Regions from separate parts of the Pandoraea faecigallinarum genome, predicted to be linked through region 2. Evidence: predicted binding sites of a transcription regulator. Region 2 holds the regulator's gene; each other region holds the start of a gene.

Region 1 (10,754 bases), 1.5 Mb from region 2:
GCGCACTATCGGTTGCGACTGAATCGAATGTAGGAATGGGACGACAGGGAAATGGCGACGGGCGAGCGACCAGGTTGGCGCCAGAAACGACAAGGGCCGCACAGTGTGCGGCCCTTGCGATGCATCTGGTGGGGCGTGAGTGACTCGAACACTCGACCTACGGATTAAGAGTCCGCTGCTCTACCAACTGAGCTAACGCCCCGGAACTACCGGGAACAAAAAAGGCTGCAAGCGTCGCAGCCTTCTCGTACTTTGGTGGGGCGTGAGTGACTCGAACACTCGACCTACGGATTAAGAGTCCGCTGCTCTACCAACTGAGCTAACGCCCCGATGCTACCGGGAATAAAAAAGGCTGCACGGCATCGCAGCCTTTTTCAAAAATTCGTCTGGTGGGGCGTGAGTGACTCGAACACTCGACCTACGGATTAAGAGTCCGCTGCTCTACCAACTGAGCTAACGCCCCAACGAGACCGAGATAATATCGGCTCTTCCGCATGGGGTCAACCCTTAATGGTGAAAATCCGCAAAAAAGGTCTCAGGCGAGCAGGGGTACCAGCTCGAAGGCCAGTACGGCGAGTACCGCGCCCACGACAACGAGCAGGGAACGCCAGCACATTCGAATCACGCCCTTGCCTGGCATGGCGCCAACGACGATCGCACCGAACACCGCGATCGCAAACATGCTGACGAGTTGGGCATTGGAAAGGTGGGGCATGATCATGGCCGATCTCCCTGTCGCTGTGACGCGATTCAAGACGCGCCTTCAGTATAGAAAATGGCCTTCACCAAGCAAAGCGGCGCGGTGACCGGGGTTTCCCCAGTGACCGCGCCGCACTTTCGGTCTTTCGAAGGCGTCGATGTCTTCGACGCTTTCGAAGGTGCCGCTATTCCGGAAGGTCGAGAATCAGGATGATCGTCCATGCATCGTCGCCTTCATGATGGTACTGACGCTCCACCACAACGAACGGCTGCTTCTTGTCGCCCTTGCCGAGGAACATCACGTCGCCTTCCTGCGGCAGGCATTCGAGCGGCGGCAACCCGAGCGGGGTGTCTTTCGGAACGAGCCGCTCGGCCTTCTTCGCTGCGCGCTCGGTCCACTCGATATCTAGTTGGATGTCACTCACCGGATGATCCTGTCTATGCAAATTGAAACCGGCTGCATGGTAGCACGCAGCCTGCGCCGTCCACGAAACGGGAAACGAAAAAAGCCCGCTCCCCGGGGCGGAGAGCGGGCGAAAGTCCCATGCGATTACGGGGAACGCATGGCGACAGGAGACACGCCCGTGGGGAAAACCGTCGGCGCCTGCCGGGCCGTAAGGGAAGAGAACCGGCCGGAATGCATGACGATTTGCCCGTAACTTCATGGGCGGGCGTGGGCGCGCGCCTGTCGGCGGGACATCGGGGCGGACGATAACGTCTCGAAAGGAGATGGCGGGCTGACGAGGTAACGAGGCGACGCAGCGCAGGTCGACGATGCCGGTCAATCTGAGTGCGTCGCGTCATGTTGCCGGAGGCTGACAACATGACGAGGGACGGCACTGTCGCGCAGGCACATGCCCGCACAGCAGCTTACGGATTCGAGTACTTCATCTCGCCGTTCTGACGTGCGCGCACCAGTTCGTCGTAGACCTGCGTGCGCGTCTTGCCCGGCAGGTTCGCGTTGTTCATCGTCTTGAACGCCGGGTACTCATAGTCGTTTTGCGGAATCAGCCCCTGGGCGCGCGCTTCGATCAATTGCTCGCGGACTTGCTCACGCGTGAGCTGCGTCGTTTGCGGTACCCATGCGTACGGCGAGCCGTCGGGATAGGCGTCGCTGGTCAGACGCGATTGGGCGGATTGGGCGAATGCGGAACCTGCGGCGGCGGCCATCATGGTCGAGATCAATGCGGATGCAATCAGCTTGCGATTCATGGCGATAACTCCTGTTTTTCTGTGCTGCCGGGCGCGTCGTGCGCGACCGTTGAAGCCAGTCTATGCTTGTGGCTATCACGGAAAAACGGCAATTAAGCCAATAAATACTTACGCAGATCGCAACAATGTCCGGGAGGGTCCGTCCGAATGAGAATTCGAACCGATGACGAATCCAGGACGGGAGTACGCCATAAAAAACGCCACCCGAAGGTGGCGTCGTTCGTTCCCCGCCGTTCGTTGCTGCCACTCGCTTTTCGCTAAGTGCGCAGGCGCCCGCGACGATCAGCGCGTTGCGATAGCGACGGCCGCGCCCGCCATGACCGTGCCGGTGGCGCGGTTCAGTCGCTTGACGGCGCGTGCCGAACTCAGCAGACGCCGGGCGCGTGCGGCGAGTGCAATGTAGCTGCCGAAAACGATGGCGAGAACTGTCAGCGTGACGGCCACGACTTCGACATAACCGAGCGCCGTCACCCGCGCCAGGTCGAGCAGGTTGGGCAGCAGCGCGAAGTAGAACACGACGACCTTCGGGTTGCCCATCGTGACCGACAAGCCGCCAAGAAACAGTCGCCACGTTTTCTCGCGCGGCGCCGCCGCCATGGGTTCGGTCGGCGCAATGGCCGGGGCGTGCCACATCTTCCAGGCGAGATAAAGAAGATAGGCAGCCCCCGCGTACTTGATGGCGAGGAACACGCCCGAGAACGTATGCGCCAGTGCGGCGACACCGAGCACGGCAAGTGTGAGCCACACGACGTCGCCGATCGCCACGCCGGCGCTAAAGGCGATGGCGCCCTGTGTGCCGCGCCCGAGCACGCGCGCGACGATCGCCGCGATTCCCGGCCCGGGAGTGCCTGCGCCCACGAACAACGCGAGCGCAAAAGTCAGCAAGTGCGTCCAGTCCATCGTGCGTCTCCTCGCGTCGATGACGATCAGTGTTGTCCGAAAAGACTCAGGCACCCAGCCATGGCAGCCCGCGGAAGCACCAGCCGCTCACGTTCTTGCGATGGCCTTTACCGTCCTTGTCGCCTTCAAAGCCTTCGAGAATGTCGAACGACTGGACGAAGCCCGCTTCATAGGCGACCTTTGCGGCCGCCTTCGAGCGGGCGGCGCTGCGGCACAGGAACAGCAGCGGGGTGTTCTTGTCCGGCGTGTGCGAGGTGAGCTGTTCGAGGAAATGTTCGTTGGGTACGCCACCCGGGTAGCGCACCCACTCGACGTGTGCGTACTGACGGTCCGGCACTTGCGGGCGACCGACCCAATCGAGTTCGGCGCGCGTGCGCACGTCGATCAGCCGGACGCTGTCGTCCGCCGTCAACAGTTCCAGCGCTTCTTCCGGGGTGACCGCGCCTGCGTAGGCGAGTTGCCCCGTGGCACGACGTTGCATGGCTCGGTCGAGAATGGCTTTTGCGCTCGTTGTCATATTGCTGTGATCTCGTTGGTCGATGGTGATCCTTCATTCTAGCGTGCGGCAAACGCGAGAAGCACGTTTCGTGAAGGGTGGCGCTTTGGGCATTGCCCGAATATTTTCCGATTCCGGCGCACGGTTGTGTCGATGGCGCATTATGACGGTGCAGACGGGCGCACAACTTCGGATCGGAATCCCCGAACAAATGCACCTAAACAGTGCATAATTCGAAAGTGCTCCAAATTTGTGACATTTTGGTGCGCTACGCACCGAAATGGAGAATCGACGCCCGCCAGCGGGAATTCGGGGTTGGGCGCACCAGCATCGATTATTTCCTTAGAAATCAGTGGGCGGCGACGAGCGGCAACAGGCGAATTGGGCGTTGGCACGCTTCCTGCTTGTCAACGGCGAATCCGAACACGGAGTTCGTTAAGAGGGTGCGGCGACGCGGGCGATGAGCGCCGGCAGCGCCAGATTGAATCTTTCGGGAGATAGCATGAGCAAATCTGTGGCAGATGTGATGAACCTGGTTAAGGAAGAAGACGTCAAGTTCGTCGACTTCCGCTTTACGGACACGCGCGGCAAGGAGCAGCACGTCTCGGTGCCCGTGTCGCACTTCGACGCTGACAAGTTCGAAAGCGGCCACGCTTTCGACGGTTCGTCGATTGCCGGCTGGAAGGGCATCGAAGCCTCGGACATGCTGCTGGTGCCGGACGCCAACACCGCCTATATCGATCCGTTCTACGAAGAAAGCACGCTGGTGCTGACCTGCGACGTGATCGAACCGGCCGACGGCAAGGGTTACGACCGCGATCCGCGCTCCATCGCCAAGCGCGCCGAAGCCTATCTGAAGAGCACGGGCCTGGGCGACACCGCCTTCTTCGGTCCGGAGCCGGAGTTCTTCATTTTCGACTCGGTCCAGTGGAATACGGACATGTCGGGCACGTTCGTGAAGATCAATTCGGAAGAAGCGCCGTGGTCGTCGTCGAAGGACTTCGAAGGCGGCAACACCGGCCACCGTCCGGGCACGAAGGGCGGTTACTTCCCGGTCGCACCGGTCGACACGTTCCAGGACATGCGCTCGGAAATGTGCCTGTTGCTCGAACAACTGGGCGTGCCGGTCGAAGTGCACCACCACGAAGTCGCGGGCCAGGGCCAGAACGAAATCGGCACGAAGTTCTCGACGCTGGTCGAGCGCGCCGACTGGACGCAGATCCTGAAGTACGTCGTGCACAACGTCGCGCATAGCTACGGCAAGACGGCCACGTTCATGCCGAAGCCGATCGTCGGCGACAACGGCTCGGGCATGCACATCCACCAATCGATCTGGAAGGATGGTCAGAACCTGTTCGCCGGTAATGGCTACGGCGGTCTGTCGGAATTCGCGCTGTACTACATCGGCGGGATCATCAAGCACGCCCGCGCCCTGAACGCGATCGTGAACCCGTCGACGAACTCGTACAAGCGTCTCGTGCCGCACTTCGAAGCGCCGGTGAAGCTGGCCTACTCGGCCCGTAACCGTTCGGCCTCGATCCGTATTCCGTACGTTGCCAACCCGAAGGGCCGCCGCATCGAGGCGCGTTTCCCGGACCCGATGGCCAACCCGTACCTGGCTTTCTCGGCCATGCTGATGGCCGGTCTGGATGGCGTGCAGAACAAGATTCACCCGGGCGAAGCCGCCGACAAAAACCTGTATGACCTGCCGCCGGAAGAGGATGCAAAGATCCCGACCGTGTGCGCAAGCCTCGAACAGGCGCTGGAGTACCTGAACGAAGACCGCGAGTTCCTGACCCGCGGCGGCGTGTTCACCGACGGCATGCTCGATTCGTACATCGCACTCAAGACGGACGAAGCGCGCCGTGTGGCAATGACCACGCACCCGCTCGAGTTCGAAATGTACTACTCGCTGTAATCGAAGCGCTGCGCAGGGAATGCGCCGGCATGACGGAACGCCAGCGGCCGACCGTCATGCTCGACACGCACGGGGGGATGGCCGCGGCCGTCCCCCTTTTTTATCCGTCGCGTTCGGCGCAAGGGCATTCCCGTTTGGCTTTCTGTTTTTCCCTCATGGCTGCCGCAACGCATGCCATGAACTTATCGCCTCGAACCTAGATGAAAAGTGTCCGCGCTGGTGAGAAGGGGCAGACGAAGCGAGCCGCGCAGGCCGCCGCCGACAATTCTTCTCCCACCGATTTGACGACCGGCGCCGCCCAGGCGGCGGATCCTGTGGACGGCGCGCATTCCGGCGGCACGGCCGGGGCGCCCGCTCACGTGTCTGCGTGGCATGCGAGCGTCGATCCATGGGAGGCGAAGCTTGCCGCAACCGGGATTCTTCCGGGACTGGAGGCATTGCCGACGGTGCTGTTGGTCCTGGAGAAACATACGTTGCGTGTCGTCTTCGCCAATCCGGCCGCCGAGGCGCTGCTCGCGCTGTCGCGCCGCTCGCTCTCGCAGATGACATGGAACGACGTGTTCACGAACGGTGAAGTGCTGTCGTCTACGATGACGGAGCTCATCGCCAATCACTTTCAGACGACGCGCCTCGATTTGGTGCTTGAGCGCACTGCGCAGGAGCCCCTGCATACGCATGCCATCGTGGCGGCACCGGAAGCGGCCCCCGATTTCGTGATCGTCGAACTGATCGAGAACGAACAGAAACTGAAGAACGAACGCGAAGAGCGGATCATCGATCAGGCGTTGATGAACAAGCAGCTCATTCGCAATCTGGCGCACGAAATCAAGAACCCGCTCGGCGGGATTCGCGGTGCCGCGCAGTTGCTGGAGTTCGAGCTCGATCAGCGTGAGTTGCGCGAGTACACCCAGGTCATCATCAAGGAGTCCGACAGACTTCAGACGCTCGTCGACCGCCTGCTGGAGCCGCACCGCCATCCGTATATCGCCACGGATGTGAATATCCACGAAGTGTGCGAGCGCGTGCGTTCGGTGGTGCTCGCCGAATTCCCGCAGGGCTTGTCGATCGAGCGGGACTACGACGTGAGTCTGCCCGACTTTCGTGGCGACAAAGAGCAACTCATTCAGGCGCTGCTCAATATCGTGCGCAACGGCGCCGAAGCCCTGCGCGAGCAGATCGCGCGTGGCGACGCCCGTATCGTATTGCGTACACGGGTGGCGCGAAAGATCACGATTGCCAAGCGCTTGCACAAGCTGGCATTGGAATTGCATGTGATCGACAACGGGCCCGGCATTCCTGCCGACATTCGCGACCGCATCTTCTATCCGCTCGTCTCCGGGCGCGAGGGAGGGAGCGGTCTGGGACTCACACTGGCGCAGTCGTTCATACAGCGTCACGACGGTCTCATCGAATGCGAAAGCCGGCCCGGACGGACGGATTTTCGGATCCTGCTGCCCCTGGGCTGATGCGGCCCTCACGCCGTCGGCCGTAACACGTGCGGCCGGGCATAGACGTTACACGGTGAACAATGAAGCCGATCTGGATAGTAGACGACGACCAATCGATTCGATGGGTGCTGGAAAAGGCACTCTCGCGAGCCAACCTGCCGGTGCGCAGTTTCACCGGCCCGCGCGAAGCCAGCGCGGCGCTCGAACACGACTCGCCGCAGGTGCTTGTCTCGGACATCCGCATGGCGGGCGGCTCCGGACTCGAACTGTTGCAAACCGCCAAGCAACGGCATCCCGGATTGCCGGTCATCATCATGACCGCGTTCTCGGATCTCGACAGTGCCGTGGCGGCTTTTCAGGGCGGAGCGTTCGAATACCTTGCCAAGCCGTTCGACGTGGATCGTGCCGTCGAACTGATTCTGCGTGCCGTCGAAGAAAGCCTTCGTGAAGCCACGGATGACGAGCGCATCACCGAAGAGCCCGAAATTCTCGGGCAGGCGAGCGCGATGCAGGACGTTTTTCGCGCCATCGGCCGTCTGTCGCATTCGAGCGCGACGGTGCTCATCACCGGCGAGTCGGGCTCGGGCAAGGAACTGGTCGCGCGTGCGCTGCACCGTCACTCGCCGCGCGCGTCGGGTCCATTCATTGCGCTCAATACGGCGGCAATCCCGAAAGACTTGCTGGAGTCCGAACTGTTCGGCCACGAGCGCGGGGCATTCACGGGCGCGCAGGCGACGCGTCGCGGACGCTTCGAGCAGGCCGAAAGCGGCACGTTGTTTCTCGACGAAATCGGCGATATGCCGCTGGATTTGCAAACCCGTCTGCTGCGCGTGCTCTCGGACGGCAATTACTACCGGGTCGGCGGGCACAGTCCGATCAAGGCGAACGTTCGCGTGATCGCGGCCACGCACCAGAATCTCGAAGACCGTGTGCGTCAGGGGCTGTTTCGCGAGGATCTGTATCACCGACTGAACGTGATTCGCCTGCGTCTGCCTTCGTTGCGCGAGCGCAGCGAGGACATTCCGCTGCTGGTGCGTCACTTCCTTCAAAAGAGCGCACGCGAACTGGGTGTCGAGACGAAGCGGATCAGCGAAGCCGCGCTCGCGCATCTGACGCGTTTTCCGTTCCCGGGCAACGTGCGCCAATTGGAAAACCTCAGCAACTGGCTGACGGTCATGGCGCCTGCGCAGACTGTGGAAATCAAGGATCTGCCGCCGGAGTTTCAGACAACGGCGCCGATGCCGGGGGCGTCGTCGGCGCAAAGCGCTTATCCGGGGACGGCGGCGGGCGGCGCGGCGGTGCCGACGTCCGGCGGCGGTCATGCCGGATACGGCAGCGCCGGCAACGGATCGTCGGCGCCTGTCGCAGGCGGCGGCAACGTGATGGCAACGGGCGCTGTCGGCCCTGGCGAGACGGCCGGAGTGTCTGGCATGCCGGGCGCCGAGAGTTGGGAGCCGATCTTGCGTCGCGAAGTCGCCCGGCTGCTGCGTTCGGCGTCGCCGGATGTGATGGATCAGCTGACGCGTCGCTTCGAAACCGCGCTGATCAACGAAGCGCTCGACTTTACCCGGGGGCGCAAGGTCGAAGCGGCGAGCCGTCTGGGCATCGGTCGTAACACCATCACGCGAAAGATCCAGGAGCTCGGACTGGAATCCTGAAACTGGAATCCTGAAGCAAAACGGGGTAGGCTCCTTTGTTTCCTCACATCGCGACAAGGGAGCCGTAACATGGCAAGACGTATCCTGTTGACGGGCGCTACCGGACAGGTCGGCTGGGAGTTGGCACGTTGCCTGCAAGGCATGGGCGACGTGCATGCCCCCGGGCGAAACGAAATGGATCTGCTCGATACCGACAGCGTCGCGAAGACCTTGCGCGACTTTGCGCCCGACCTGATCGTCAATCCGGCCGCTTACACGGCCGTCGACCGCGCCGAGACGGACGAAGCGGCCGCGTATCAGGTCAACGCGGTGGTGCCCGGCATCATGGCCGAAGAGGCCCGCCGTCTGGGTGCCCTTGTCGTGCATTACTCCACGGACTACGTTTTCGACGGCACTTCCGCAACGCCGTACCGTGAAGACGAACCCACCAATCCGCAAAACGCCTACGGCCGCACCAAGCTGGCGGGCGAGGCGGCGATTGCCGCGAGCGGCGCAAACCATCTGGTGCTGCGAACCAGTTGGGTGTACGGCACGCGCGGCGCAAACTTCCTCTTGACCGTACAGCGACTGGCCCGCGAGCGCGACGAACTGCGCATCGTGGCGGATCAGCATGGCGCACCAACGTGGTGCCGCACGATTGCCGAGCTGACGTCGCAAGTGCTGGCACGGGGGCTGACCGAGACGGGCGTCGACGCCGATTTCTGGCGCGAGCACGGCGGCCTGTATCACATGACAGCTGCGGGACAGACGACCTGGCACGGCTTCACCGAAGCCATCCTCGATCTGACAGTGCCGGCGAAGCGCCCGAACGTTGTGGCGATTCCGACGTCCGCCTATCCGCTGCCTGCCAAGCGGCCCGCGTACTCGGTGCTCGACAACGGCAAGCTCGCGCGTCGGTTCGGCTTGCGTGCGCCCGACTGGCGTGACGCGCTCAATCTCTGTCTCGCCTGAGGCGACGACCGTCTCGTTCCGGGGATGCGGCTAAATCGGAAATTCCTCAGCCCGCAATTCCCGCGTCTTTCGGCAACATGGTGGCTTTTTGCGCATGCGCACAGACGCGTGCCGAGGAGCGATACATCATGCCGTTTCAACACACGGTTTCATTCGATGGGCAGACCCCGGCCAGTGCGTGGGCGCCGGATCCCGATGCACGCGTGCGAACGGGCGGCCTTGGCGGCGCGGCTTCTTCCGATCTGATGGCCTGCAGCGCGGCGCCTCCCCCGGCGCTGCGTCACGCGATCTTGCGCGCCGATGCCGACGAGCGACGCGAGATTCTGCTCCAGGTGGTATGGCTGACTCACGCGCTTGCGCAGGCGACCGGTCGCCGGTGTCCTGCTCCCGAACGCCTGTGTGGGGCGGAAGAGGCATCCCGGGGTGAATTGCGCTTCGATCGCGCCGCGCTCGAACAGGTGTGGGGCACAAGATTTTCGCATCTGCGGCGCGATGCCCGCGCGGCGGACCTGGCACGCGATATGGTGACGTGGTGTTCGGCAAGCCGCGACGCCGCCTCGCTCGCCAGCCAATGGCACTGGTTTCCCGCCACGGAGCGGGCCTGGCTCAACGTGGCCGCGTTTGCCCATTTGCCGATGCGCGAGTGGCCGGCCCGGCTCCTGAGCGCGGCGTTGACATTGTCGAATTTGCGCGACGCCGTGCTGCCCGATCTCTCGCTCGCCGGTGCCGATCTTCGCGGCATTCGGGCGCCCGGCGCGCAGTTCGGCGGCGGACTGTTCAACGGCGCGCTGTGGTGCGACGCGTCGCTGCGCCGAGCGCGATTCGAGTTCGCGAATCACGTGAACGCCAATTTCGAGGGCGCGGACATGCGCGATATCGGTTTTCGCGCGACCGACCTGAGCGCAGCCCGCATGGTGGAGGCCGATCTTCGCCGTGCGTCGTTTGCGCAGACGGTCATGAGTGGTGCGGACCTGAGCGAGGCACGCTGCGAGGGCGTAGTGTTCGCCAAGGTACGTGCCGACGGCGCGGCATTCCATCGGGCGCAGTTGCATGGCGCACACATGACGGACAGCAGCGCTAGCGGAGTGTCGCTCGTCGGTGTCAAGGCGAAGCGTTCGCGGTGGACGTCGGTCGCGATGGGCAACGGGAGAGCCGCGGGGGCCGATTTGCGAAGTGCCGAATTCCGCGAATGCGATCTGCTCGGCTGGGACGCGCGCGGAGCCATCCTCAATGGCGCGTACTTCGAAGCGTGCGACATGCGCGGCGCGCGATTTTCCGGAGCGAGTCTCAAGCGCATCGCCATTGGGCCGGGTTGCGACCTTCGCGGATCGCAGTGGCACGATGCCCGTCTTCGACTCGACGATGCCCGGTTGCGCGGGTTGCCTCCCGCCGAGCTCGATGCCGTCGTGCAATCGTGGATGACGTTTCCCGTCGATCAGCCAGCGGCGCGTGCGAGCATTTTCCTGCAACTG
Region 2 (10,754 bases):
CGCGAGCACCTTGAGCGCCGCCGGCGTGCTGTCGTACGTCACCACGATCCCTGCGGCGCGGTGAATCCCGGCCGCGATGAGCGCCTCGCGCCGGGCGGCGTCGCCGAACACCACCGTTTCGCCCGAGCTTGCCGCTTCCATCACGCGGTCGGGGTCGAGGTCGAGCGCCACGTAGCCGATGCCCTCCTGTTCGAGCATGCGCGCCAGGTTCTGACCGCATCGGCCGTAGCCGCAAATAATGACGTGCCCCGATGTCTTGATGCTCTGCGTGGCGATCTTCGTCATCTGCAACGACTGCATCATCCATTCGTTGGCGACGAAGCGCAGTGCGATGCGATCGGCGTTGATGATGAGAAACGGCGCGCACAGCATCGAGAGCAGCATGCCGGCGAGCACCGCCTGGGAGAGCGACGGGTCGAGCAGATTGCGGTCGATCACGAGATTGAGCAGCACGAAACCGAATTCGCCGGCCTGCGCCAGCCCCAGCCCGGTGCGGATGGCCGTGCCCGGCGGGCTGCCGAACAGGCGCGCCAGCCCGGCGATCAGCGTGAATTTGACGATGAGCGGCCCAACGAAGAACAGCAGCACGAGAAGCGGCTGCTTGAGCACGATGCCCGGATTGAGCAGCATGCCGGTCGTGATGAAGAACAGGCCGAGCAGCACGTCGCGAAACGGCTTGATGTCGTCTTCCACCTGATGGCGGAAGGGCGTCTCGGCGATCAGCATGCCCGCAATGAACGCGCCCAGCGCCATCGACAGCCCGAGATGCTCGGTCAGGTAGGCCAGGCCCAGCGTGAGCAGGAGCAGGTTGAGCATGAAGAGCTCTTGCGAGCGGCGCGCCGCCACAATGTGGAACCAGCGCCCGACCAGCTTCTGACCGAGCCATAACAGCAGTGCGAGCGCGCCCGTGATCTTGAGGGCGGCGAGCGAGAGCGCGAGCACCAGCGCCTTCGAGTTGCCCCCGAGCGCGGAGATCACGATCAGCAACGGCACCACCGCCAGATCCTGGAACAGCAGCACACCCATGATGTTGCGGCCATGCTCCGTCTCGAGTTCGAGCCGCTCGGCGAGCATCTTGGTGACGATGGCCGTCGAGGACATGGCCAGTGCGCCGCCCAGCGCGACCGATGCCTGCCAGGAAAAAGACCAGAACAGGTTGACGAGCGCACCGAGCCCGACCGCAACGAGCAATGTCCCCAATACCTGGGAAACGCCGAGTCCGAGCACCACCCGGCGCATGCTTTTGAGCTTCGGCAGGGAAAATTCGATGCCGATGGAAAACATCAGAAAGACAACGCCGAACTCCGCGAGGTACTGCACGCGCTGCGAATCCGACGCCAGCCCCAGCGCGTGCGGCCCGATGACGATGCCCACACTGAGATAGCCGAGCATCGGCGGCAGATGAAGCATGCGAAACAGCACCACCCCGACACAGGCGGCAAACAACAGAACGAGAGTGAGTTCGAGCGGCGATGCCATCGGCTAAGGTCGGTTTCCTGATACAGAGTCGGCGAAGTGCGTTGTCTTGCGAGTGTCATGCAAGGGCCGTGCCAGATTACGTCCGGGCGGCGGGCCGGGGAACGGAAACCGGAACGCTTCAGGCGATGTCCCGAAAGGCGCAAGGCCAGGCGTGGCGCGGCTGTCCTTCGATGCCACGTCCGTTTTGATATACTCCGCGCATGATAGCGAAAATCAATCCAGGCCGGGCACTAGAGGTCGCCCGGGAGGTGTTGCGCATTGAAGCCGACGCCATCGAACGCGTGTCCGCGCACCTCGACGACAGCTTCTTCGAAGCGGTCTCGCTTCTGCTCGCCTGCAAGGGACGAGTCGTCGTCACCGGGATGGGCAAGTCCGGCCACATCGGCCGCAAGCTTGCCGCCACGTTCGCCAGCACCGGCACGCCCGCCTTCTTCGTCCACCCGGCGGAAGCCAGCCACGGCGATCTGGGCATGATCACCGCCGACGACGTCGTCGTCGCCCTGTCGAACTCCGGCGAAACCGGCGAACTGGTGAGTATCCTGCCGATGATCAAGCGCATCGGCGCCAAACTCATCGCCATGACCGGCAATGCCGCGTCCAGTCTGGGCCGCCTGTCCGACGTGCACCTCGACGCGCACGTCGAAAAGGAAGCCTGCCCGCTGGGTCTTGCTCCGACGGCCAGCACCACGGCCGCGCTCGCACTCGGCGATGCGCTCGCCGTGACCCTGCTCGACGCCCGCGGCTTCGGTGCCGAAGACTTCGCCCGCTCGCACCCGGGCGGCGCACTCGGCCGACGTCTGCTGACCTTCGTTCGCGACGTGATGCGCACGGGCGACGCGATTCCGCGCGTGAACAGCAATGCCAGCCTCTCCGAAGCCCTCATCGAGATGACCGCCAAGGGACTCGGCATGACCGCCATCGTGGACGCCGACGACCGCGTCGTGGGTATCTTTACCGACGGCGATCTGCGCCGTTTGTTCAAGCGAACGCTCGATTTCACTTCGCTCAAGCTCGCCGACGTCATGAAGGCCGGCCCGCGCACGATCGGCCCCGACCACCTTGCCGCCGAGGCCGCCGAACTGATGGAGCGCTTCGGCATCACGCAACTGCTCGTGACCGAGAACGACCGCCTCGTCGGTGCGCTGAACGTCCACGACCTGTTCGCCGCCAAGGTCGTGTGAGTTTCCTGTCCATGAGTCATCCCGGCAATACCCTCTTCGACGCTGCCGCCGCCACTGCGCGCGCAGCGCGCCTGCGTGTGATGGTGTTCGATGTCGACGGCGTGCTGACCGACGGCGGTCTGCGCTACGGCCCGGCAGGCGAAGTCATCAAGACCTTCGATTCGCTCGACGGCCATGGCCTGAAGCTGCTCGCCGAAGCGGGCATCGTCACCGCGATCATTACCGGACGTCAGTCCGACATCGTCGCCAGACGCGCCGCCGACCTGCGCGTGGCGCACGTCTATCAGGGCGTACAGGACAAGCGTGCCGCGTTCGAAGACCTGTGCGCCAAGGTGTCCGCGACGGCCGACGTCTGCGGCCATATCGGCGACGACTGGCCCGATCTGCCGGTGCTCACGCGCGTGGGGTTCGCGGCGTGCCCGGCCAACGCACACGCCGAAGTCAAGGCGCGTTGCCACTGGATTGCGAGCACGCGCGGCGGCGAAGGGGCTGTGCGCGAGATGTGCGACTTCGTGCTGCGCGCACAGGGTCGTTACGACGCCCTGCTCGCCGAAGCGCTCGCCTGACGCACCGAGGGAGCCGATCCACTTATGGCCATTCAACGCGTGTCTCCGGCTTCGCTGATCGCCATCGTCGTGCTCGCGGGTCTGGCGGCAGGCACGTACTGGCTCGTGCAACGCACGCTGCCCTCGGACGCCGATCGCGCGCCGTACGTGAAGCAACACATCCCCGACTACTATGCGGACGACATGGTGATTTCCATGTTGTCGCCGAACGGCACGACGCAGTACCGCGTCAACTCCGTTCACATGACGCATTTCGAGGACGATCAGACAACGGCCATGACGATGCCCGCCGTGCGCGCGTTCACGCCGGATCAGCCGGAAGTGACCGCGACGAGCAAGCGCGGCACGCTTAACGCCGACATGTCGGTCGTCGATCTGTACGACGATGCTGTCGTGGTGCGTCAGCCCGGGCCTCGCGATCCGGAAATGCGCGCGCTCTCGGAGCATTTCCAGGTGCTCGTGAACGAAGACATCGTCCGCACGGAAAAGCCGGTGCAGCTCTTTCGCGGCGCCTCCGTGATGTACGGCGACGGCATGATTTTCAATAACATCTCGCGCGCCGTACAATTGCTCGGCAATGTCCACGGCACGATCCAGCCGGCGGAGCTGGGCGGAAACCGTCCGCCGCCGCCCGGCCAGTCCGGTGCGCCCACCGCGCCGAGCGCGCCACCTCCGACCAAACAGGGCTCCAAGACCCCATGACCGATCGCCTTCACCTGCGACCCGCATCCCTATCGCTGCGTGCCCTGCGCGCGCTGGCGGCCGCCTTTGCCATGCTCGGCGCGCTGGCCTCGCCGCTCGCCCACGCCGAACGCGCCGACCGTGACAAGCCGCTCAATATCGAGTCGGATCACATGAGCTACGACGACCTCAAGCAGGTCAACATCTTCACCGGCAACGTGACGATGACCAAGGGGACGATTCTCCTCAAGGCCGATCGCGTCGAAGTGACCCAGGATCCGGAGGGCTACCAGTACGCCACGGCGTATTACAAGCCGGGCGGCCCGCTCGCCTATATGCGCCAGAAGCGCGACGGTCTCGACGAGTACATCGACGGCTGGGGCCAGACGATCTATTACAACGGCAAGACCGAAGTCGCCACGCTCACCACGCAGGCCACGCTCAAGCGTCTGGCCGGCGGGACGAAGGTGCTCGACGAGATTCATGGCAGCGTCATCACGTACGACACTTACAATGAGGTCTACACGGCCAACAGCGGCCCGGACCAGGTCAACCCCAACAATCCGAACGGCCGCGTGCGTGCCACGCTGGCCCCGCGCAACGCGACCGGCACGCAAGGCACGCCGCCCGGCGCAAGCAAGCCGGCCGCGGCGCCCAAGGGGGATCTGCCGCCGCTGTCGCCTTCCAAGAACATCGGGAATCCGCGTGAGTAATTCTGCCAACAGCAACCCCTCGACCGCCCATCCGGGCGCCGGCCCGTCGGGCAAGCCGAGCGCGCTCGTGGTGCGCTCGCTCAAGAAGCAGTACGGCGCACGCACCGTCGTCAAGGATGTCTCGCTCGACGTGAAAAGCGGCGAGGTCGTGGGACTGCTCGGGCCGAACGGCGCGGGCAAGACGACGTCGTTCTACATGATCGTGGGGCTCGTGCCCGCCGACGACGGCGAGATCCAGCTCGACGGCAACCTCATCAGCGAGCTGCCGATTCACGAGCGCGCTCGCATGGGCGTGTCGTATCTGCCGCAGGAAGCGTCGGTGTTCCGCAAGCTCACGGTCGAGGACAACATCCGCGCCGTACTCGAATTGCAGGTGGATGCGCAAGGCAAGCCGCTCAAGCGCGACGAGATCGAGCGCCGCATCGAATCGCTGCTCGACGAGCTTCAGGTCAGCCATCTGCGCGAGAATCCGGCCATGTCGCTATCGGGCGGCGAGCGTCGTCGCGTGGAGATCGCCCGTGCGCTGGCCACGCAGCCGCGTTTTATTTTGCTCGACGAACCGTTCGCGGGCGTGGACCCGATCGCCGTGCTGGAAATCCAGCGGATCGTGCGCTTCCTGAAGGACCGTGGCATCGGTGTCCTGATTACCGACCACAACGTGCGCGAGACGCTTGGCATCTGCGACCATGCGTACATCATCAGCGAAGGCTCGGTACTCGCTGCCGGCACGCCCGACCAGATCGTTGCCGACGAAAGCGTCCGCCGCGTGTATCTGGGCGAAAATTTCCGGATGTAAAGCAAATTTTTCGCATGTAAACCCTGCCTCCGATAGGAGGCCAGGCCGGTTCCGTTGGCGTGACAAAGCCTCTACAATGAAGGCGAGACCGCTATGAAACCGACTCTTCAACTCCGCACCTCGCAGCACCTGACCCTCACGCCGCAGTTGCAGCAATCGATCCGGTTGTTGCAACTGTCGACGCTCGAACTTCAACAGGAAGTCGAGCACGCCCTCACGCAGAACCCGATGCTCGAACGCGAGGACGATTGGCTCGCGGGTTCGGTACGTGTCGGCACCGACGGGTCGCTGCGCAGCGAGCGGACCACGCCGTCGAGCAGCTCGAACGACAGCGCCGAGCCGGCCAACGGCCGCGACGAAACCCGCGAACTCGACGGCGAAGCCCGCTTCGACGACAGCGCGCAGGACAACGGCAGCGACTGGAGCCTGAACGACTTTGCCCGCTCGGGAAGTGCGTCGGACGACGACGACAATGCGCGCCCGCAACTCCACGTCGATCACCCCAACCTGCGTGAACACCTGCTGGCCCAGCTGCGCCTGACCAAGGCGGGGCCGCGCGATCGCGCACTGGTCGAATTCCTGATCGAATCGCTCGACGAAGACGGCTATCTCGGCTCGCTGCTCGACGAGATTCAGGCGGAAATGCCCGAGGAACTGGCGCTCGAGACCGAAGAGATCAACGCCGCGCTGGCACTGCTGCAAAGTTTCGACCCGGCGGGCGTGGGTGCGCGCAGCCCCGCCGAATGCCTGCGTCTGCAACTCCAGCGGCTGCCGGCAAGCAACGTGCGCACCCTATCGCTTCGCATCGTCACCGATCACCTGGAATTGCTCGCCGCGCGCGACTACACCCGGCTGCGCCGCCTGCTGGGCGTGAGCGAAGACAGCCTGCGCGCCGCCCATCAGCTCATTCGTTCGCTCGATCCGTTCCCGGGGGCCGCTTACGGTGCGCCGCAGGCCGACTACGTTGTGCCCGACGTACTCGTGCGCAAACAAGGCAGCGGCTGGACGGCCGAGCTCAATCCGGAGGTCATGCCGCGTCTGCGCATCAACGAAATGTACGCGCGGATCCTGCGAAACAACCGGAACGATCCCGGTACGGGCAACCTCCAACAGCAGTTGCAGGAAGCGCGCTGGCTTATCAAGAACATCCAGCAACGCTTCGATACGATCCTGCGCGTGGCGCAGGCCATTGTCGAGCGTCAAAAGAACTTCTTCACGCATGGCGAAATCGGCATGCGGCCCTTGGTTTTACGCGAGATTGCTGATACGCTGGGTTTACATGAATCCACGATTTCACGGGTGACGACGAGTAAGTACATGCTCACTCCATTTGGGACCTTCGAGCTTAAGTACTTCTTCGGATCGCACGTGGCAACGGAAGCCGGAGGCGCTGCGTCATCGACCGCTATCCGCGCACTCATCAAGCAACTCATAGGAGCAGAAGACCCGCAGAGCCCCCTTTCCGATAGCCGAATCGCGGAACTGCTGGCAGAGCAAGGTTTTGTGGTGGCGCGGCGAACGGTCGCGAAATACCGCGAGGCCATGCGAATTCCCGCAGTGAACTTGCGCAAATCTTTGTAGGACAGTCCTGGTGCGCCATGTTGGCCGCTGGGGCATTACGCCGCAGTGCGACATTGCGTCACGTCAATGGCTCGCGCTCATGCCGGCCAGCGTCAGCGTCGACACTGCCTGCACTTCGGCATTTCAGCAAGGAGAGCAGCTATGAATCTTCAGATCAGTGGACATCATCTCGAAGTCACCGCATCACTGAAAGAATATGTCGTCAACAAGCTCGAACGCGTGTTGCGCCATTTCGATCAGGTCATCAGCGTCGAGGTGATTCTTTCTGTCGACAAGTCCAAGGAGAAAGCGGGACGCCAGAACGCGAGCGTCACGGTCAATCTCAAGGGCAAGGAGATTTTCGTCGAGAAGTGTGACGAGAATATGTATGCCGCCATCGACAAGCTGATCGACATGCTCGACCGCAAGGTAATGCAGTACAAGGACAAGGTTCAGGATCACGGTCGCGAGGCCATCAAGCACCACCAGCCTCCTCCCGAGGCGGAACCGCTGCAATAACGCTGTTCCGGCGTGGTAGTCGCAATGACAGACACTGACGAAAAGCCGTAAGGAACCACCCGAGTGCAGATCCGTCTTTCGTAAGTCTGGCATCACCCACCGCGGGGCCGTTGAACGGCCCCTTTTGTATGGCTCGGCCCGGTTCCGTGGCTCGCCGCGAGCACGGCGGCGGGTGGTCTATAATGCGAGGTCAATCGGGGGTTGGAGGGCGACCAGGCGTTCGCCCGCATTACAAGATGAACCGTTTATTCAAACTCTTACCTGAGTCCAACATCCTGCTTGGACTGTCCGTCACCAGCAAGAAGCGCGTCTTCGAGCAAGCCGGCCTTCTCTTCGAGAACAAAGCCGCGCTTGCCCGCGCTACGGTCACCGACAACCTGTTCGCACGCGAGCGTCTGGGTTCGACCGGGCTCGGCGAAGGGGTGGCGATTCCGCACGGCCGCATCAAGGGCCTGAAGCACCCGATGGCGGCATTCATTCGTCTCGCAGAGGCGATTCCCTTCGAAGCGCCCGACGGCCAGCCGGTTTCCCTGCTGTTTTTCCTGCTGGTGCCCGAACAGGCCACACAGCAACATCTCGAGATCCTTTCCGAAATTGCGCAGCTGCTCTCGGATCGCACCATGCGCGAGACGCTGGTCAACGCGCCCAGCGCCAGGGATATTTCCATCGCACTCGAGAACTGGCAGCCCTGATGCGGCCGCCATCCGGCACGAGTCACCGCGAACATAGACGAACCTGTAGCTCTCACATCCAACCGAACGAGGCGACGCGGTGGAACTGACCGGCATCAACGCGCAAAGCATTTTCGACGACAACGCCGCAACGCTGCGTCTGTCGTGGCTCACTGGCCACGAGGGGTGGGAACGCGGCTTTACGCCCGAGAGCGTGGCGACCGCCACGTCCAGTGCCGACCTCGTGGGCCACCTGAACCTCATCCACCCGAACCGGATTCAGGTCCTCGGCGAAGCGGAACTGCGTTACTACCAGCGTCTCACGGACGAAAACCGCAAGCGCCACATGGGCGAAGTCATCGCGCTGGAACCGCCCTTCCTCGTGGTCGCCGACGGCCTCGAAGCGCCGCCCGACCTGGTGTTGCGCTGTACCCGCTCCTCGACCCCGCTGTTCACCACACCGATGTCGACGGCATCCGTCATCGACAGCCTGCGCCTGTATATCTCGCGCGTGTTCGCGCCGCGCTGCACGATGCACGGCGTTTTCATCGACATTCTGGGCATGGGCGTATTGCTGACCGGCGATTCCGGGCTGGGCAAGAGCGAACTCGGCCTCGAACTCATCAGCCGTGGACACGGACTGGTCGCCGACGATGCGGTCGATTTCGTGCGTCTGGGTCCCGATTTCGTCGAAGGCCGCTGCCCGCCGTTGCTGCAAAACCTGCTGGAAGTGCGCGGCCTGGGCCTGCTCGACATCAAGACCATCTTCGGTGAAACCGCGGTCCGCCGGAAGATGAAGCTCAAGCTCATCGTGCAACTGGTGCGCCGTCCCGACGGCGAATTCCAGCGTTTGCCGCTCGAAGCGCAGACGGTGGACGTGCTGGGGCTGCCCATCAACAAGGTGATTCTGCAAGTGGCAGCCGGGCGAAATTTGGCCGTGCTGGTGGAGGCCGCCGTGCGCAACACGATCTTGCAGTTGCGCGGCATCGATACGCTCAAGGACTTCATGGAACGCCAGCGTCAGGCCATGCAGGATCCGGACGGCATGCAGGGCAAGCTGCTCTGAAACACCACCGGGCCGTGCGACGGTCCGTAGCGCCCGAACCCTCCGGGTATACCGCAAGTTTTGCGTTTTTCTGTCAACGCCGCCCGATTGCGGCGCGTTTTCTATCATGTTGTAATCGCTACGCGGTCCACCCCGTGCCCGTGCGTGACGACCTTATGGAGAGACGATCATGAAAAAAGCACTTGCTGCATTGCTCCTGGTATCCCCGCTGCTCGCATCGCCCGTGTTTGCCCAGACGGCCGCCGCACCGGCATCCGCGCCCAAGGCAACCAACTCGCAACAGGACAAGATGAAGGCTTGCAACGCGCAAGCGGCCGGCAAGAAGGGCGACGACCGCAAGGCGTTCATGAAGCAATGCCTGTCGGCAGGCGGCGCCCCCGCGGCCAAGCAGACGCAGCAGGAAAAGATGAAGACCTGCAACACGCAAGCCTCCGGCAAGAAGGGAGACGACCGCAAGGCATTCATGAAGCAGTGTCTGTCGAACCAGCCCGCTGCCTGAGGCCACTCTCGCGGCATTCACACGACGGCGCCCTTTTTGGGCGCCGTTTTCGTTTGAAGCCCGTGATTTCGCGCAAATGCGGCGAATACGCGCTGAACATTCCCGTTTCTTGCCGTTCGACACCCGTACGACACAATCGCTTACCATGATGGTTGTATTCGGGAAATGTCATGAAGATCGTACTGATTACCGGCGTCTCCGGATCGGGCAAATCGCTCGCTCTGAACGTCCTCGAGGATGCGGGATACTACTGCGTCGACAATCTGCCGTCGCGCTTTCTGCCTGAACTCGCCGTCTACCTCGGCACGCAAAATTACACACGCCTCGCGGTCGCCATCGACGCGCGCAGCGGCGGCTCGCTCGCCGAATTGCCGCCGATCATTGGCGGCCTGCGCCGTTTTGGCCATGACGTTCGCGTGCTTTTCCTGAACGCCACCACGCAGACACTGGTGCAACGTTTTTCCGAGACACGCCGCCGCCATCCGCTCTCCGTGACCGGCGACGATATCCTCTCGGCGACCGGCTCGCTCGTGGAAGCCATCGAAAAAGAGCGCGAGATGCTCAGTAGCGTGACCGAACTCGGTCACCAGATCGACACCAGCAACTTGCGCGCGAGTGCGCTGCGACGCTGGATTCGCGAGTTCGTTCAGCACGACCAGACGGGACTCACGCTGATGTTCGAGTCGTTCGGCTTCAAACACGGCGTGCCGCTGGACGCCGATCTGGTGTTCGACGTCCGCTCCCTGCCCAATCCGTATTACGACGTGCAGTTGCGCCCGCTTACCGGGCGCGATCAGCCGGTGATCGATTTTCTGTCGGCAATTCCCGAGGTCGACGAGATGATCAACGACATCGGCGCCTACTTGCAGAAGTGGCTGCCGAGCTACATGCGCGATAACCGCAGTTATCTGACGGTCGCCATCGGCTGCACCGGCGGGCAGCACCGCTCGGTGTTCATCTCCGAGACGCTGGGCGCGCGCTTTCGCAACGAGGCCGCCGTGCTCGTGCGCCATCGCGAACTGG
Region 3 (10,754 bases), 2.6 Mb from region 2:
TCCTTGCCCGTCCCGCTTTCGCCGTGCACGAGCACCGTCGAATCCGTCTGCGCATAACGGCGTGCCAGCGCGCGCACTTGCGTCATGGCTGCCGAGTCGCCGATCAGGTCGTCGAGGCGGTAGCGCGCCACGAGATGCCGCGGACGGTGCCGCGAGCGCAGCGAACGATCCACGCGGGCAAATGCCTGCGAGTCCTGACACGTGACCAGCGCACCGGTCAGCGTTCCCTGATCCAGTAGCGGAATACGGTTGATGACCCAGGTTTTTCCAGCCATCGACACAATGGCTTCGAGTTCCGCGCTCGCGCTCTCCAGCGTGCGCGCCATATCGAGGGGCGGGGCGATGGCATCGAGAGGGCGCCCGAGCGCGTCGACTGCCGTGACGCCCAGAATCCCGGCCATCGACGCGTTGATCGCTTCGATGCGTCCGTTCAGATCGACGGCCGCCACGCCCTCGTGCAAGTGGCGCAGCACGGTGTCCAGACGTTCGCGCCGCTGGGCTTCGATACGCCCGAGACGCGCGACTTCCAGCGCCGTATCGAACGCGGCGCGCACGGAGCCCTGCGAGTACAGGAAGATGCCCGTCAGGCCGGCGCGCTCGGTCAGTTGCGTAACGAGACCAGGACCCACAATCACTTCCATGCCTTCGTCGCGCAGCCGCAGTACCAGATCTTCGGCGTTCTGTGCATCGACGTAAGTGTGTTGCGCGATGTCGATATGAAAAGCGCTCTTGAAGCGCTCGAACTCCGGCGCCGGGCGTGCGTAGGACACCAGCGCGATCCGCGAGTCGGGAGACGACGCAGGCAACGCGCGGCGCGCCCGCGCCAACGCATGCATGACGTCCGAGCCCGTCACCTTGACCAGCACAACGGGCAGCGCGAGACGCTCACGCAGGAAGTCGCCGTTGGATCCGCCCGCGACGATGCCGTCGACGCTTCCCGCGGGCAGTCGTTCGAGCGCCTCGATCACCGCCTCATAGCCCTTGTCGACGATATGCACCTCGGCCTGCGTGGCGTAATCGGGCACGATGTCGCGATACAGTTCCCCGAGCTTGCTGATGCCGACGGCCCAGATCACCGGCTTTCGCATGGCGGGCGTGGCTCCCGGGCGCGGCCCACCGGCCGGTGCGCCGGCGGATCGGGGCGGTAAATCGGCGGGGGACGAATTCGGCATATCGGGCGGGTGGGGCGGGCAAATTAGGTTGCATCGTAGCATGTTGCGATGATTTGTTTCATTTTTCGTTTCAAAATGAAACAGATTGAGTACGGACCCCATGCCATTGCCGGGCCTTGACCTTGACGTACACGTCGCGCCAGCGAAGAATTTCCTTCGACAAATGAAGGCATTACCGGCGTGGCGACGCAACGCCCACGTCTGCATCGATATCATTGGCACGGCCATTGCTAATGCATACCCGCACTCCACCTACGCAACCCACGCGCGACGCGGCGGCATCGGACCGCACGTCTCGCCAAACACGACCGAGGGACTCAAGTGACGCAAACCATTCGTTCGGCCGGCGCCGCCTTCCGCGAGGCCGTCAAGACCGAGCAACCGTTGCAGGTTGTCGGTGCGATCAACGCCAACCACGCCTTGCTCGCCAAGGCGGCCGGTTTCAAGGCGATCTATCTGTCCGGGGGCGGCGTCGCGGCGGGCTCGCTCGGCTTGCCCGATCTGGGCATCTCGACCCTCGACGACGTGCTCACCGATGTGCGCCGCATCACCGACGTATGCGACCTGCCGCTGCTGGTGGACGTCGACACCGGCTTCGGCCCGTCGGCCTTCAACATTGCGCGCACCGTGCAGTCGCTCATCAAGTTCGGCGCGGGCGCGATGCATATCGAAGATCAGGTCGGTGCGAAGCGTTGCGGCCATCGTCCGGGCAAGGCCATCGTGACGCAGCAGGAGATGGTCGACCGGATCAAGGCCGCGGTGGATGCACGCACCGACGAGAACTTCGTCATCATGGCGCGCACCGATGCGCTGGCCGTCGAAGGGCTTCAGGCCGCCATCGACCGCGCCTGCGCCTGCGTCGAAGCCGGTGCGGACATGATCTTCCCGGAAGCGATGACGGAACTGCCGATGTACCGCCAGTTTTCCGATGCCGTGAAGGTCCCCGTGCTCGCCAACATTACAGAGTTCGGCTCGACGCCGCTCTTCACCGTGGAAGAACTCAGAAGCGCGCAGGTCGGGCTGGTGCTGTATCCGCTGTCCGCCTTCCGTGCCATGAACAAGGCGGCGGAAAACGTCTATCACACGATTCGTCGCGACGGCACGCAAAAGGCCGTGCTCGACACGATGCAAACACGCGCCGAACTCTATGAGAGCATCGGTTACCACGCGTACGAACAGAAGCTCGACGCCCTGTTCGCGCAACAGAAATAACGAACCCTGATCCTGGAGGAAAGAGCATGAGCGAGACGACCGCCACCGGCTTCAAGCCGAAAAAATCCGTCGCCCTGTCGGGTGTCACCGCGGGCAATACCGCGCTGTGTACCGTGGGCCGTTCGGGTAACGATCTGCACTATCGCGGCTACGACATTCTGGATCTGGCGCAGGCTTCCGAATTCGAAGAGATCGCGTATCTGCTGGTCTACGGCAAGTTGCCGACGGCTGCCGAACTGCGCGGCTACAAGGCCAAACTCAAGTCGCTGCGTGGCCTGCCGGCTGCCGTGAAGGACGCCCTCGAAGCCGTGCCCGCCGCCGCGCATCCGATGGACGTCATGCGCACGGGCGTGTCGGTGCTCGGCACCGTGCTTCCGGAGAAGGACGACCACAACATCCCGGGAGCGCGCGACATCGCCGACCGGCTGATGGCGAGCCTCGGTTCCATGCTGCTGTACTGGTATCACTACAGCCAGAACGGCGTTCGCATCGACGTGGAGACGGACGACGACAGCATCGGGGGCCACTTCCTGCACCTGCTGCACGGCGAGAAGCCGTCGGACCAGTGGGTGCGCGCGATGCACACTTCGCTGATTCTCTACGCCGAGCACGAATTCAACGCCTCGACCTTCACCGCGCGCGTGATCGCCGGTACCGGGTCGGACATCCATTCGGCCATCACGGGCGCCATCGGTGCGCTGCGCGGCCCGAAGCACGGCGGCGCGAACGAAGTGGCGTTCGAAGTGCAGAAGCGCTACAACTCGCCGGACGAAGCCGAAGCGGATATTCGCAAGCGTGTCGAGAACAAGGAAGTCATCATCGGCTTCGGCCACCCGGTCTACACCGTGAGCGATCCGCGCAACAAGGTCATCAAGGAAGTCGCGCGCGAGTTGTCGAAGGCGCAGCAGAATACGGCGATGTACGACATTGCCGAGCGTCTCGAATCGGTGATGTGGGACGTCAAGAAGATGTTCCCGAACCTCGACTGGTTCAGCGCCGTGAGCTATCACATGATGGGCGTGCCCACGGCCATGTTCACGCCGTTGTTCGTGATCGCGCGCACCTCGGGCTGGAGCGCGCACATCATCGAGCAACGCATCGACAACAAGATCATTCGGCCGAGCGCCAACTACACCGGTCCGGAAGATCAGCAGTTCGTGCCGATCGACAAGCGCTAAGTCCGCATTGCGCGCCGGGCGGAAGCCTTCGGGACGGCAGTAGCGCGATACCTGCTGCCGTCTCGCGCCCGATGCCGGCGCGCCGTCTTCACATCGCAACCGGCCGGGCCGGCACCTTCCTCACATGATGAACACCGAATACCGCAAATCCCTGCCCGGGACGTCGCTCGACTACTTCGACGCCCGAGCCGCCGTCGAGGCGATTGCCCCGGGCGCGTACGATACGCTGCCCTACACGTCGCGCGTGCTGGCCGAGAATCTCGTGCGCCGCTGCGAACCGGCGGCGCTCGCCGACTCGCTCAGGCAGCTGATCGAGCGACGCCGCGACCTCGATTTCCCGTGGTTTCCCGCTCGTGTGGTGTGCCACGACATTCTCGGCCAGACGGCGCTGGTCGACCTCGCGGGTCTGCGCGACGCCATTGCGGCGCAAGGCGGCGATCCGGCGCTGGTCAACCCCGTGGTGCCGACCCAACTCGTGGTCGATCACTCGCTCGCGGTCGAGTGCGGCGGTTTCGATCCGGATGCATTTGCCAAGAACCGCGCCATTGAAGATCGTCGTAACGAAGACCGTTTCGACTTCATCAACTGGACGAAGAAGGCGTTTCGCAACGTCGACGTGATTCCGCCGGGCAACGGCATCCTGCACCAGATCAATCTGGAGCGCATGAGCCCGGTGATTCAGGTGACGCAAGGCGTGGCCTATCCCGATACGCTGGTAGGCACCGATTCGCATACGCCGATGGTCGATGCGCTGGGCGTGATCGCCATCGGCGTGGGCGGGCTGGAAGCGGAGAGCGTGATGCTGGGCCGCGCGTCGTGGATGCGTCTGCCCGACATCGTCGGTGTGGAACTGACGGGCAGACCGCAGTCGGGCATTACCGCGACCGATATCGTGCTCGCGCTTACCGAATTCCTGCGTAAGGAAAAGGTCGTGTCGGCCTATCTGGAGTTCTACGGCGAGGGCGCCGCCAACCTCACGCTGGGCGACCGCGCGACGATCTCGAACATGGCGCCGGAGTTCGGCGCAACGGCGGCGATGTTCTATATCGACGCTCAGACGATCAAATATCTCAAGCTCACCGGCCGTGACGACGCGCTCGTCGCGCTGGTCGAGACGTACGCGAAGCAGACCGGTCTGTGGGCCGACAGCCTGACGAAGGTGCAGTACGAGCGCGTGCTCACGTTCGATCTGTCGAGCGTGGTGCGCAACATCGCCGGTCCGTCGAATCCGCACAAGCGCGTGCCGACGAGCGAGCTGGCCGCGCGCGGTATCAGCGGCAAGGTCGAGAGTGAGCCGGGACGGATGCCGGACGGCGCGGTCATCATCGCTGCGATCACGAGCTGCACCAACACCAACAACCCGCGCAACATGATCGCCGCGGGTCTGTTCGCGCGCAACGCCAATCGCGCGGGCCTCGTGCGCAAGCCGTGGGTCAAGAGTTCGCTCGCCCCCGGCTCGAAAGCGGTTACGCTGTATCTGGAGGCTGCCGGTCTGTTGCCGGAACTCGAGAAGCTCGGTTTCGGCGTGGTCGCTTACGCCTGCACGTCATGCAATGGCATGTCCGGGGCGCTCGATCCGGCGATTCAGAAGGAAGTCGTCGAACGCGACCTGTATGCCACGGCGGTCCTCTCGGGCAACCGCAACTTCGACGGCCGCATCCATCCCTACGCCAAACAGGCGTTCCTCGCCTCGCCGCCGCTGGTGGTGGCCTATGCGATTGCCGGGACCATTCGCTTCGATATCGAAAAGGACGTGCTGGGTGTCGATGCCCAGGGCAGGCCCGTGAAGCTTGCCGATCTGTGGCCGAGCGACGAGGAGATCGACGCGATCATCGCGAGCAGCGTCAAGCCGGAGCAGTTCCGCCGTGTGTACGAGCCGATGTTTGCCGCGTCGGTCGAGCAGGGCGAGCGCGCCGAACCGCTCTACGCCTGGCGCGAGATGAGCACGTACATCCGCCGTCCTCCGTACTGGGAGGGCGCGCTGGCCGGCGAGCGAACACTGCGCGGCATGCGCGCGCTGGCGGTGCTCGGCGACAACATCACGACCGATCACCTGTCGCCGTCGAACGCCATCATGGCGGACAGCGCGGCGGGCGAATATCTCGCGAAGATGGGCCTGCCGGAAGAGGACTTCAACTCGTACGCCACCCATCGTGGCGACCACCTCACGGCACAGCGCGCCACGTTCGCCAACCCGACGCTCAAGAACGAGATGGTCGTGGTCGACGGCCAGGTCAAGGCCGGCTCGCTCGCGCGCATCGAACCCGAAGGGAAGATCACGCGCATGTGGGAGGCTATCGAGACGTATATGGCGCGCAAGCAGCCGCTGATCGTGATCGCCGGGGCCGACTACGGTCAGGGCTCCTCGCGTGACTGGGCGGCCAAGGGCGTGCGTCTGGCGGGTACCGAGGCAATCGTCGCGGAAGGCTTCGAGCGCATTCACCGCACCAATCTGGTCGGCATGGGCGTGTTGCCGCTCGAATTCAAGCCGGGCACGAATCGCAAGACGCTCGGCATCGACGGCAGCGAGACGTTCGACGTCATCGGTGAGCGCACGCCGTGCGCCGATCTCACGCTGGTGATCCATCGCAGGAACGGCGAACGAGTCGACGTGCCCGTGACCTGCCGTCTCGACACGGCCGAAGAGGTGTCCATTTACGAGGCGGGCGGGGTGCTTCAGCGCTTCGCGCAGGACTTTCTGGAATCGTCGCAGGCAGCTGCCTGAGGAGAGACGTGATGGCGCATCGGCCACAAATTCGCATTCCCGCCACCTATATGCGTGGCGGCACGAGCAAGGGCGTGTTCTTCCGCTTGCAGGACCTGCCCGAGGCCGCCCGCATGCCGGGCGCCGCGCGCGACGCGCTGCTCATGCGTGTGATCGGCAGCCCGGACCCATACGGCAAGCAGATCGACGGCATGGGCGGCGCCACGTCGAGCACGAGCAAGACGGTCATCGTCGCGAAGAGCGAGCGCCCGGAACACGATGTGGACTATCTGTTCGGGCAAGTGTCCATCGACCAGAAGTTCGTGGACTGGAGCGGCAACTGCGGCAATCTGTCCGCCGCCGTCGGTCCGTTCGCCATCGGCGCCGGGCTGGTGGATCCGGCGCGCGTGCCGCGCGATGGCGTGGCCGTCGTGCGGATCTGGCAAGCCAATATCGGCAAGACCATCATCGCGCACGTGCCGATGACGGACGGCGCCGTGCAGGAGACGGGGGACTTCGAACTCGACGGCGTGACGTTTCCGGCCGCCGAAGTGCAACTCGAATTCCTCGATCCGGCCGCCGAGGAAGACGGTGACGGCGGCGCCATGTTCCCGACCGGTCATCTGATCGACGACCTCGAAGTCCCGGGGGTCGGCACGTTCAAGGCGACGCTCATCAACGCCGGCATTCCGACGATTTTCCTCAACGCCGAGGATATCGGCTACAAGGGCACGGAGTTGCAGGACGCCATCAACGGCGACCCCAAGGCGCTGGCGATGTTCGAGACGATCCGTGCGCACGGCGCGATTCGCATGGGACTCATCAAGGAGGTGTCCGAGGCGGCGACGCGTCAGCACACCCCGAAGGTCGCCTTCGTCGCGAAACCGGCGGCGTACACGGCATCGAGCGGCAAGGCCGTCGAAGCCGGCGACGTCGATCTGCTGGTCCGTGCCTTGTCGATGGGCAAGCTGCATCATGCGATGATGGGCACGGCGGCCGTGTGTATTGGTGCGGCAGCATCGATTCCGGGCACGCTCGTGAATCTGGCGGCCGGGGGCGGTGCGCGCAACACCGTGCGCTTCGGTCACCCGTCGGGCACGCTTCGCGTTGGCGCGCAGGCGCAGGAAGCCGGCGGCGAGTGGACGGTCACCAAAGCCATCATGAGCCGCAGCGCCCGCGTGCTGATGGAAGGCTGGGTCCGCATTCCGGGAGACGCCTTCTGAAACGTCAACCGATCCACCTTGCAGGAGGTCGCCGATGTCCGCAGGCCACTCGAATCGCTCGAACGTGCGTCCCTCGCCCGACAAGGTCCTCACCGATATTGCCGACTACGTTCTGACCTATGAGATCCGCAGCGATATCGCCTTCGATACTGCACGCTACTGCCTGATCGACACGCTCGGGTGCGGTTTCGAAGCGCTGGCGTATCCCGCCTGTACCAAGCTGCTCGGCCCCATTGTGCCGGGCACCGTCGTTCCGAACGGGGCGAAGGTGCCTGGCACGCCGTATCAGCTCGACCCCGTGCAGGCCGCGTTCAGCCTGGGCGCGATGATTCGCTGGCTCGACTTCAACGACACCTGGCTGGCCGCCGAATGGGGCCATCCGTCCGATAACCTCGGCGGCATTCTGATGACGGCCGACTGGCTCTCGCGCACGGCGGTGGCGCAGGGGCAGCCGCCGCTGACGATGCGTCACGTGCTCGCCGCCATGATCAAGGCGCACGAGATTCAGGGATGTCTGGCGCTGGAGAATTCGTTCAATCAGGTCGGACTCGACCACGTGATCCTGGTCAAAGTGGCATCGACGGCGGTGGTCGGCGAGATGCTCGGTCTGTCGCGCGACGAACTCGTCAATGCGCTCTCGCTGGCGTTCGTCGACGGGCAGAGTCTGCGCACCTATCGGCATGCGCCGAACACGGGCAGCCGGAAGTCGTGGGCCGCGGGCGATGCAACGAGCCGCGCCGTGCGGCTCGCACTCATGGCGCGTACTGGAGAGATGGGGTATCCGTCGGTCCTCACGGCGAAGGCGTGGGGCTTTTACGACGTGCTGTTCAAGGGCAAGCCGTTCGCCTTCCAGCGGCCTTACGGGGCGTACGTGATGGAGAACGTGCTGTTCAAGATTGCTTTCCCGGCGGAGTTTCACGCACAGACGGCAGCCGAAGCCGCCATGACGTTGCATCGCCGGTTGCAGGCGATGGGGCGCAGTGCGCAGGACATCCGGTCGGTGAGGATTCGCACGCACGCGGCGGCGATTCGCATCATCGACAAGCATGGGCCGCTCGCCAATCCGGCGGATCGCGATCACTGCATTCAGTACATGGTGGCGGTGCCGCTGCTTTTCGGCCGCCTGACGGCGGCCGACTACGAGGACGACGTGGCGGCCGACCCACGCATCGATGCCCTGCGCAAGAATATCGTCTGCGACGAAGATCCGCAGTTCACTCGCGACTATCACGACCCCGGCAAGCGCTCGATTGCCAACGGCCTGAGCGTCACGTTACACGACGGCACGGCGCTCGACGAGGTGCTCGTCGAATATCCGATCGGTCACAGGCGGCGCCGCGACGAGGGTATCCCGCTGCTGGTGGAGAAGTTCAGGGCGAACCTCGCGCGTCGCTTCGCGCCACGCGCCCAGGCCAGGATTCTCGACGCGGCACTGGACCGGCAACGGCTGGAAGCGATGCCCGTCCATCAGTTCGTCGATTTGATGGTGTGAGGCGTCAGCGCGCGCGCCGGCGAATCGTTCAGCCCTTGTGCGTATAACGCAGGCGAGCCATCTGTTCGGCGCTGTCCGCGAGAAGTCCGGCGGCGTCGGCGATGGCTTTTTCGAGCGTGGTCGGGCCGAACGTGAGCGAAAAGCATCCCGAGAAGACACGCGAGAGGCTTTCCAGTGCGCCGCGGTCGATCGCACCCGAGAGCAGGGAGGCCGTAGCGCCCCCCTTGATGGCGACCTGCGCGGCGATCATCGGAGTTTTGCCCGATAACGTCTGACCATCGCTTCGGCCTTCGCCGGTGATGAGCCAGTCGGCGCCATCGACCGCTTGCGGCAGGCCCACGCGCTCGGCCACGACTTCCGCACCCGAGCGGAACTGCGCCCCCAGCAGATGCAGGGCGAAGCCCAGACCGCCCGCAGCTCCCGCGCCCGCACGGCTCGCGGCTTCGCTGGCGTTGAACGCGCGGTGCGCATGACCGGCGAAATGGGCGATGGCGCGGTCGAGCGGTTCGACCTGGGCTTCGCTCACGCCCTTCTGCGGCCCGAAGATCGCGGTGGCGCCTTGCGTGCCATTCAGTGGATTGTTCACGTCGGACATCGCCACCAGTTCGCAATCCTTCAGGCGTGCGTCGAGTCCGTTCAGATCGATCGACGCCACGCGATGCAGCGCGGCCGGCACCGGTTGCACTTCTGCTCCGGTGTCGTCCAGCAGCCGTGCGCCGAGACCGACGAGCAACCCGGCGCCGCCATCGTTCGTGCTGCTGCCGCCCAGGCCGATCAGCACCCGGCGCGCCCCCGTATCGAGCAGCGCGCGCAGCAGCTCGCCGAGACCCACCGTCGAGCGCTCGGCCACCGGCGTCTGCATGCCGACCGGGTCCGTGATGCTCACGACATTGGCACTTTCGAGCACGCCCGTGCCGTCGGGCATGACCCCGTATTCGGCCATGACCGATGCCTTGCCGGCGCCGCGCACCGAGAGTGGCACCCGGCGTCCGCCTGCGGAGAGCAGGGCGTCGAGCGTGCCTTCGCCGCCATCGGCCATCGGGCGCAGGCGCAGGTCGGCCTGCGGCAACACGCGCGCAATACCTGACGCGATGGCCTGCGCCACTTCCGGCGCACTCAGCGAACCTTTGAACGAATCGGGGGCGATGACGATGATCGGGGCTTGCGCATTGCTGGACATGGAAATCGGGACAGTCGCAAAAAAGTGATACGGGTTGGCAGGATTCACGTGCGCCACGTGTCGAAATTCGTTCCGCGTGTTGTTATCGCTTATGGCGTACCGGAGGGATGGTGAGTCCGCATCCCGGCGAGCGGGGCGCACGCTGGCTCGCAGTTGGGTGGGACGCGAGGCGCGTGCGGCGCAGTGTGACAGAAACCAGCAATATACGCGATTCGGGCCGGCGCGCATTGCACGAATTGCCATGCTATGAATAACACGAGTAAGATGAGCGCCAACTGGCAGTGCGCCGCCCGACAGGCGGCACGGCGTGCGGCACATCGTGCGCAGGACGTGCGCGGGCGGGCGCGAGCGCAGGCCGGCGAACATCAACGAACGATTCGGCGCGCGTGGCGGTCCGGCATGGATGCATCAAGACATTCCCGGGGCCGTCTGATACGTTGCGCCTCAACCAGATACCCGCATGACATCCGCGGCACGCCTGTCGGCGTTGGCACAGTTGGCACAGGACGATGCCGGGCGGATGCATGCGACAACGATTTGCCAGTGTGGAGCGGGGGCCATGGACCGGGGCATCAACACGAATTCCGACACGG

The links. The regulator sigma-54, encoded in region 2, starts transcription at its own class of promoters, with help from an activator protein. The targets are predictions, from matches to a motif close to TGGCANGNAANCTGCTTT.
Region 1: a site for sigma-54 is predicted at 3,697-3,714, ahead of glnA (type I glutamate--ammonia ligase). Genes of this name have one in related genera too.
Region 3: a site for sigma-54 is predicted at 1,389-1,406, ahead of prpB (methylisocitrate lyase). Genes of this name have one in related genera too.

Annotation. Positions count from the first base shown of each region.
Region 1 covers NZ_CP011807.3:2,060,869-2,071,622, forward strand. Annotated here, with positions in the region: tRNA gene AB870_RS09265 (tRNA-Lys) at 127-202, opposite strand; tRNA gene AB870_RS09270 (tRNA-Lys) at 254-329, opposite strand; tRNA gene AB870_RS09275 (tRNA-Lys) at 388-463, opposite strand; gene AB870_RS09280 (hypothetical protein) at 536-721, opposite strand; gene AB870_RS09285 (hypothetical protein) at 885-1,124, opposite strand; gene AB870_RS09290 (DUF4148 domain-containing protein) at 1,570-1,911, opposite strand; gene AB870_RS09295 (LysE family translocator) at 2,194-2,811, opposite strand; gene AB870_RS09300 (rhodanese-like domain-containing protein) at 2,858-3,328, opposite strand; gene glnA (type I glutamate--ammonia ligase) at 3,810-5,225, shown strand; gene glnL (nitrogen regulation protein NR(II)) at 5,585-6,691, shown strand; gene ntrC (nitrogen regulation protein NR(I)) at 6,754-8,331, shown strand; gene rfbD (dTDP-4-dehydrorhamnose reductase) at 8,401-9,282, shown strand; gene AB870_RS09325 (pentapeptide repeat-containing protein) at 9,411-10,754, shown strand, end outside.
Region 2 covers NZ_CP011807.3:573,067-583,820, reverse strand. Annotated here, with positions in the region: gene AB870_RS02675 (monovalent cation:proton antiporter family protein) at 1-1,479, opposite strand, end outside; gene AB870_RS02670 (KpsF/GutQ family sugar-phosphate isomerase) at 1,680-2,660, shown strand; gene AB870_RS02665 (KdsC family phosphatase) at 2,672-3,226, shown strand; gene lptC (LPS export ABC transporter periplasmic protein LptC) at 3,251-3,928, shown strand; gene lptA (lipopolysaccharide transport periplasmic protein LptA) at 3,925-4,620, shown strand; gene lptB (LPS export ABC transporter ATP-binding protein) at 4,613-5,416, shown strand; gene AB870_RS02645 (RNA polymerase factor sigma-54) at 5,510-6,997, shown strand; gene hpf (ribosome hibernation-promoting factor, HPF/YfiA family) at 7,139-7,495, shown strand; gene AB870_RS02635 (PTS sugar transporter subunit IIA) at 7,678-8,187, shown strand; gene hprK (HPr(Ser) kinase/phosphatase) at 8,267-9,232, shown strand; gene AB870_RS02625 (PsiF family protein) at 9,402-9,731, shown strand; gene rapZ (RNase adapter RapZ) at 9,902-10,754, shown strand, end outside.
Region 3 covers NZ_CP011807.3:3,201,372-3,212,125, reverse strand. Annotated here, with positions in the region: gene prpR (propionate catabolism operon regulatory protein PrpR) at 1-1,088, opposite strand, end outside; gene prpB (methylisocitrate lyase) at 1,494-2,384, shown strand; gene prpC (bifunctional 2-methylcitrate synthase/citrate synthase) at 2,411-3,562, shown strand; gene acnD (Fe/S-dependent 2-methylisocitrate dehydratase AcnD) at 3,687-6,287, shown strand; gene prpF (2-methylaconitate cis-trans isomerase PrpF) at 6,299-7,489, shown strand; gene AB870_RS13930 (bifunctional 2-methylcitrate dehydratase/aconitate hydratase) at 7,524-8,981, shown strand; gene AB870_RS13925 (glycerate kinase) at 9,010-10,161, opposite strand; gene AB870_RS13920 (hypothetical protein) at 10,721-10,754, shown strand, end outside.